2 regions of the Rhodoferax ferrireducens T118 genome follow, and region 2 is predicted to be linked to the other one. Evidence: riboswitches for the same ligand, from Rfam matches in the RefSeq annotation. Region 2 holds a riboswitch; the other holds the start of a gene.
The links. A riboswitch is a leader RNA that binds a small molecule or an ion and turns the genes downstream of it on or off. The one in region 2 is predicted to bind S-adenosylhomocysteine.
Positions count from the first base shown of each region.

Region 1 (3,409 bases), 200 kb from region 2:
CGCGGGTCTTCGCGCAGGCTGGGGTGCAACTGGGCGCTGCCCACGTCCACCCCGACCACCGAGGCGGCGCCGTGCTGCAGCAAGCAGTCGGTAAAGCCGCCGGTCGACTGGCCCACATCGAGGCAGGCCAGTCCGGTCACGGACAAGCCGACCTGCTTGAGCGCGGCCTCCAGCTTGAGGCCGCCACGCGACACGTAGCGCGCCTCGGCGTCGTTGAGCAGCTTGAGTTCAGCCTCCAGCGGAATTTCGTCACCGTTTTTGGTCACAGTCTTCCACTCCGTTCCCTTGAGCCACTGCACGCCATCGGCAATCAGGCGCTGGGCCTGCGAGCGGGTGCTGGCAAGTTGCCGTTGTACGAGTAATTGGTCAGCACGCATGATGTGTCGTGGTCATTCAGTCAGGAGGTCGGTTCTTTAGTAGCGGTAGCTGTCAGCCTTGTAAGGGCCCGCTTTGCTGACACCAATATAGGCGGCTTGTTCGTCCGTCAGTTCAGACAGCATGGCGCCGACTTTGCCCAGGTGCAGGCGCGCCACTTTTTCGTCCAGATGCTTGGGCAACACATAGACCTTGCCGACCTTGTATTGCTTGGGCTTGGTGAACAACTCGATCTGCGCGATGGTCTGGTTGGCAAAGCTGGAGCTCATCACAAAGCTGGGGTGACCGGTGCCGCAACCCAGGTTCACCAGACGGCCTTTGGCCAGCAGGATGATGCGCTTGGACGGTGTCTTGCCCTTGGCCGGGAAGATCACATGGTCGACCTGCGGCTTGATCTCTTCCCACTTGCACTTGTCCAGCGAGGCCACATCAATCTCATTGTCAAAGTGACCGATGTTGCAGACGATGGTCTGGTCTTTCATGGCCGCCATGTGCTTGTAGGTGATGACGTTCAGGTTGCCGGTGCAGGTGACAAAAATATCGCATTTGTCAGCGGCGTACTCCATCGTCACGACCTTGAAGCCTTCCATCGCCGCCTGCAAGGCGTTGATCGGGTCCACCTCGGTCACCCACACTTGGGCCGAGAGTGCGCGCATCGCCTGGGCACAACCCTTGCCGACGTCGCCATAGCCGGCGATCAATGCCACTTTGCCGGCGATCATGACGTCGGTGGCGCGCTTGATGCCATCCACCAGCGACTCGCGGCAACCGTACAGGTTGTCAAACTTGCTCTTGGTGACCGAGTCGTTGACATTGATCGCGCGCAGCATCAACTCGCCCTTGGCGGACATGTCGTTGAGGCGGTGCACGCCGGTGGTGGTCTCTTCGGTCACGCCAACGATGTTTTTCAGGCGGCGGCTGTACCAGGTCGCGTCGACCTTGAGCTTGGCCTTGATGGCAGCAAATAAACAGACCTCTTCTTCGCTGCCGGGTTTGGCCAGCAGCTTGATGTCTTTCTCGGCACGCGCACCCAGGTGCATCAGCAGCGTGGCGTCGCCGCCGTCGTCCAGAATCATGTTCGGGCCCTCAAGCGCGGAGCCCTTCTTGCCACCGAATTCAAAAATACGGTGCGTGTAGTCCCAGTAGTCGGCCAGCGATTCGCCCTTGATTGCAAACACCGGTGTGCCCGTGGCCGCAATCGCTGCCGCTGCATGGTCTTGGGTCGAAAAAATATTGCACGAGGCCCAGCGCACCTGCGCGCCCAGGGCTTGCAGGGTTTCGATCAGCACGGCGGTCTGGATCGTCATGTGCAGCGAGCCGGTGATGCGCGCGCCCTTCAAGGGCTGCGACTTGGAAAATTCTTCGCGAATTGCCATCAGGCCGGGCATTTCGGTCTGGGCAATGTTCAACTCTTTGCGGCCCCAGGCGGCCAGGGATAAATCGGCGATGACGTAATCGACATTGGGCTTGAGAACAGCGGGTTTGAGAACAGCACTCATGAGATGGCTCCATACATTGTTGAATGCCACTGTGCCACGCGCGAACCCCAAAAACAGGCTCACCGCACAGACCAGTGGGTGAGCGCCGTTGACTGTCGCAGCCCCATCAGGGCCGCGTGCTCCGAGCCTCACTCGCGTCCCCTGCCGGTTTCTGGCCAGGATATCGAGCTGCAACGCTCCTCGGAAAAGGGCGATTATACGGAGCTACGGGCCGCATCGCTGCATGGCGATGCGCCAAGGCCTGTATGCTGGCGCTCCAAGCCCATGTGACCGAACCCAGGCACCGCCGCGAAGGAAAGACATCCATGCGGCGAGCCTTCCTATTCAGGTGGATGTTAGTTGTGACAGATCAACTCCGGCGCACGTGGCATGCGCCGAAGACTTGAAAAGCGACCGACAATTCTGCCTTCACACTCCGCTGTGCCCTTGATGAATACCCTATCCCGCGTTCTGACTGGTCTTCTGTTGACTCTGCTGTCCTCGCTTGTGGTGGCGCAAGATCTCCCCACCAAATTTGACCCCCATCGGGATGCGGCCAAAGATGTGGCGACGGCCCAAAGCTTGGCAAAGGCCACTGGCAGGCGCGTATTGGTCGACGTCGGTGGGGAGTGGTGCGCGTGGTGCCGCATGCTTGATCGACTTATTGCTTCACAACCGCAAATCAGGGCGTTGATTGACAGTCACTACGTGTGGGTCAAAGTGAACTATTCACCCGAAAACAAGAACACGGCCGTACTCTCCAGGTGGCCCAAGATTCGAGGTTACCCGTATTTGCTTGTCTTGGACGGAGCCGGAAAATTGCTGCACGCCCAAGGCGTTCAAGGACTCGAAACTGAAACGGAAAAAGAAGCTGACGAGAATTACGATCCCGACCGGGTCATGGCATTTCTCAATCGCTACGCCACTGCGACCAGCGTTTCTGCGCAACACTATTGAACATTGAACGCCACGAGGAGCCAAGCCATTAACCCGCGAGAACCGAGGGTGTTCATTGCCGCTGTAGAAATTTTGGCTTTGTCGGACGGCAGTGCAGATCAAAACGCAGGTGCCGAGACCATTGAAATGGTGACCAGAATGCCGCCCTCTACCTGCAGCCTGGGCTGACTGGTCTGGGGCGAACAGTTTGGACTGTTGTCGGTCAGGGGCCAGCATAATGGGTTGGTCAAGCCACCCGCTACCGCCATGTCCATCCGCCCCGATACCCAAACACTGATCACGGCCCTCACCCGAGCCCGCCTGAGCGGGCAGCGACTATGTGCCGCTGACTGGGTCGGCGCGGTCCACAGCGAGGCCGATGCCTACGCGGTTCAGGACGGCGTGGCCACGGCACTTGGCTGGGCCGAAGGTCCGCTGGTGCGGCACTGGAAGTCCGGCGGCAGCACCCGATCTGGCCCATTCAGCCATGCGCCGTTGGACCCGGCGGCCATCAACCCAGCGGGCAAGACTGGGCTGCTGCTGGGCGTGGAGGCCGAGGTGGCGCTGCGCCTGGGCCGCGATGTCAGCCCCGAGGCGGCACGCGCCATGAAGTCTGAGAC
Region 1 is NC_007908.1:674,640-678,048, reverse strand. It holds gene RFER_RS03255 (TlyA family RNA methyltransferase) at 1-377, opposite strand, end outside; gene ahcY (adenosylhomocysteinase) at 414-1,874, opposite strand; S-adenosyl-L-homocysteine riboswitch at 1,948-2,062, opposite strand; gene RFER_RS03245 (thioredoxin family protein) at 2,304-2,810, shown strand; gene RFER_RS03240 (fumarylacetoacetate hydrolase family protein) at 3,057-3,409, shown strand, end outside.
Region 1: it holds a riboswitch for S-adenosylhomocysteine, as region 2 does, so the genes downstream of both, ahcY (adenosylhomocysteinase) here and RFER_RS02320 (vitamin B12 dependent-methionine synthase activation domain-containing protein) in region 2, are expected to answer to the same signal.

Region 2 (3,409 bases):
AGGCTGCAATCCCAAGCCTCACTCCATTGCTGCAACAAACTGCCTGTTGCAGCGTCAGATAGCACCACGTTGGCAGGCACGAGGAAGGTCGATCGACTTGCTCCAATGGCCGCTTTCGCTTAGGGTTGTACGACGCCCACCCTTTGACGGTGATCGGGTCGCCTATCGCACGCCGCCACGGGCGGGCATCCGACAACCCTTCGTATTTCTGCGCCCCATACGGCTTGCATCCTGTCGAGAAAATTTACACCCGCTTGTAGACTGACAACAAAACGAGGAAATAAGTAACAAATATCAACAGGTTACGAATGATGGCAAGAATTATGCTTGTTGATGAAAATGCACCTGCGACACGCGACAGCGGTCTGCATTGCTAAATGAATAGCAGATGTGCTGTTGTTCTTCATTTTCTCTGGAGAAATATCATGAAGCTGAATTTCGCAAGGTGCACCTTCGCGCACAGTATGAAGACAATGGGCTGTGTTGCGGCGCTATTCCTGGGCTTGCTGGGTGTCGCCCCTTCAAGTTCGGCCACTGTGCTGACGGCGACAGATGCATCTTGGAAAGTCACGGCAGGCGACCTCGGACCAAGCGGCTGGAATGGCAATGCAATCTTCAACGATTCTGGGTGGGCATCCGCGACTGAACTTTCCCCTTGGCCAGGTTACGTGGCGAAAGTCATTTGGAGTGGGGGCGGGCAATTTTCCCAGAGCGAGACCCAGATTTGGGCCAGAGGTATCTTTAATCTCAGCGCCCTTCCTTTGTCTGCAGTCCTCAACAATGGCTTTGACGACGACGGAGATATCTATGTGAACGGCAACCTTGTGGTTAGTGATCACAACGGATTTGCCAATAACTCATTTGCTGACATCACCTCGCACCTGGTCATTGGCGACAATCTCATTGCGTTCACCGCCATAGATAACTATCTACAGTGGGGCTACAACCACGGTGCCGCCGTGCAGGTTGACGCCACATTCGCGCAGGTTCCCGAACCGATGTCACTTGCGCTGCTGGGCCTGGGGCTCGCTGGCCTGGCTTTTGTACGCCGCCGCGCCAAAATATAAAACCATGTAGGGCGCGTTATGACGCGCAGGCTGGGCTGTCGAAGGATGGCCCGGTCCCGCGCCTCCATGCAACGTGGGCGTTTGGCTTCGTGAGCTTGGCCCAAGTACCCAAATCCTGTCATTGGCCGTCAATTTTTCATCAACTCCAATGACTGCTGTGACGGCTTTCATGAGTCCGTTGACATTGCGCGGGCGGCTGAGCAGCGTGACGACAAACCCCTGCTGCAATATCCGGACTGCTTAGCCCTTAAAATTCATTTCTTCCAAGGAGCGTTGCAGTCGGCCACATGGCCGGTCAGGCTTGGATGACCCCAACGACGCTCACCTGATCCATTTAGCTACAGGTGAGTTGCATGTCCGAAATTATTGCCCCCTCCATGAAGTTGTCCGGCCTGGAGCCGTTGACGATTGGCCTTGCGCTGTCAGCCGATGCACCCTCCCCATCAGCCGGGGACAGAGCAGAAGATCTGTCCCCCATCGCTTCGTTTGTCAACATCGGCGAGCGCACCAATGTGACTGGCTCCAAGGCCTTTGCCCGCATGATTTTGAACGGCGAGTTTGACCAGGCCCTGAGCGTGGCGCGCCAGCAGGTCGAGAACGGCGCCCAGATCATCGACATCAACATGGACGAGGCCATGCTCGACAGCCAGGCGGCCATGGTGAAATTCTTGAATTTGATAGCGTCAGAGCCCGATATTTCAAGGGTTCCGGTCATGATTGACTCCAGCAAATGGAGTGTCATCGAGGCCGGCCTGCGCTGCGTGCAGGGCAAACCGGTGGTCAACTCCATCAGCATGAAAGAAGGCGTGGACGCTTTCAAACATCAGGCCAAGCTGCTGCGCCGCTACGGAGCCGCTGCCGTGGTGATGGCGTTTGACGAGCAGGGCCAAGCCGACACTTACGAGCGCAAGATCGGCATTTGCGAGCGCGCCTACCGCATCCTGGTCGATGAGGTGGGTTTTCCGCCGGAAGACATCATCTTCGATCCCAACATCTTCGCCATCGCCACCGGCATTGAAGAGCACAACAACTACGCGGTCGATTTCATCAACGCCACGCGCTGGATCAAGCAGCATCTGCCCGGTGCCAAGGTGTCTGGCGGTGTCAGCAACGTGTCTTTCAGCTTCCGGGGCAACGACCCGGTGCGCGAAGCGATTCACACCGTGTTTCTGTACCACGCCATCAAGGCCGGCATGGACATGGGCATCGTCAACGCCGGCATGGTCGGCGTCTACGATGACCTGGAGCCGGAGCTGCGCGAGCGCGTGGAAGACGTGGTGCTGAACCGCAGGCCAGATGCGGGTGAGCGCCTGGTCGAGATTGCCGAAACGGCCAAGAGCGGGGCCAAGGACGAGAGCAAAAAGCTCGAATGGCGCGGCACGCCGGAGCACCCGGTGAGCGTGGAGCAGCGCCTCTCCCACGCGATGGTGCACGGCATCACCGATTTCATCGTCCCTGACACCGAAGAAGCCTACCAAGCCATCCTCGCCAAGGGCGGGCGGCCGCTGCATGTGATTGAAGGCCCGCTGATGGCGGGCATGAGCATCGTCGGCGACCTGTTTGGCCAGGGCAAGATGTTCTTGCCGCAGGTGGTGAAAAGCGCACGCGTGATGAAGCAAGCCGTGGCGCATTTGATTCCCTACATTGAAGAAGAAAAGCGGCTCGATGAAGCGGCCGGTCGCGACGTCGCGACCAAAGGCAAGATCATCATCGCCACCGTCAAGGGCGACGTGCATGACATTGGGAAAAACATCGTCACCGTGGTCTTGCAGTGCAACAACTTTGACGTGGTCAACATGGGTGTGATGGTGCCCTGTCACGAGATTCTGGCGCGCGCCAAGGTAGAGGGCGCGGACATCATTGGCCTGTCGGGACTGATCACGCCCAGCCTGGAAGAGATGGCCTATGTGGCCGGCGAGATGCAGAAGGACGACTACTTTCGCATCAAAAAAATCCCGCTGCTGATTGGTGGTGCCACCACCAGCCGGGTCCACACTGCCGTCAAGGTGGCGCCCCACTACGCGGGCCCCGTGGTCTATGTGCCCGATGCCTCGCGCAGCGTGGGCGTGGTGCAAAACCTGTTGGGCGATGCCGCCAGCGGCTTTGTGGCCGAGCTCAACACCGATTACGAGCGCGTGCGCCAGCAGCACGCCAACAAGAAGCAAATCCCGCTGTGGCCGCTGGCCAAGGCGCGCGCCAACAAGACGCCAGTGGACTGGTCCGCTTACCAGCCAACCACGCCGAAGTTCATTGGCCGACGTGTCTTCAAGAACTTTGACCTGGGCGAGTTGGCGGGCTTTATCGACTGGGGCCCGTTCTTCCAGACCTGGGACCTGGCCGGA
Region 2 is NC_007908.1:474,167-477,575, forward strand. It holds gene RFER_RS24425 (PEP-CTERM sorting domain-containing protein) at 426-1,067, shown strand; S-adenosyl-L-homocysteine riboswitch at 1,327-1,397, shown strand; gene RFER_RS02320 (vitamin B12 dependent-methionine synthase activation domain-containing protein) at 1,421-3,409, shown strand, end outside.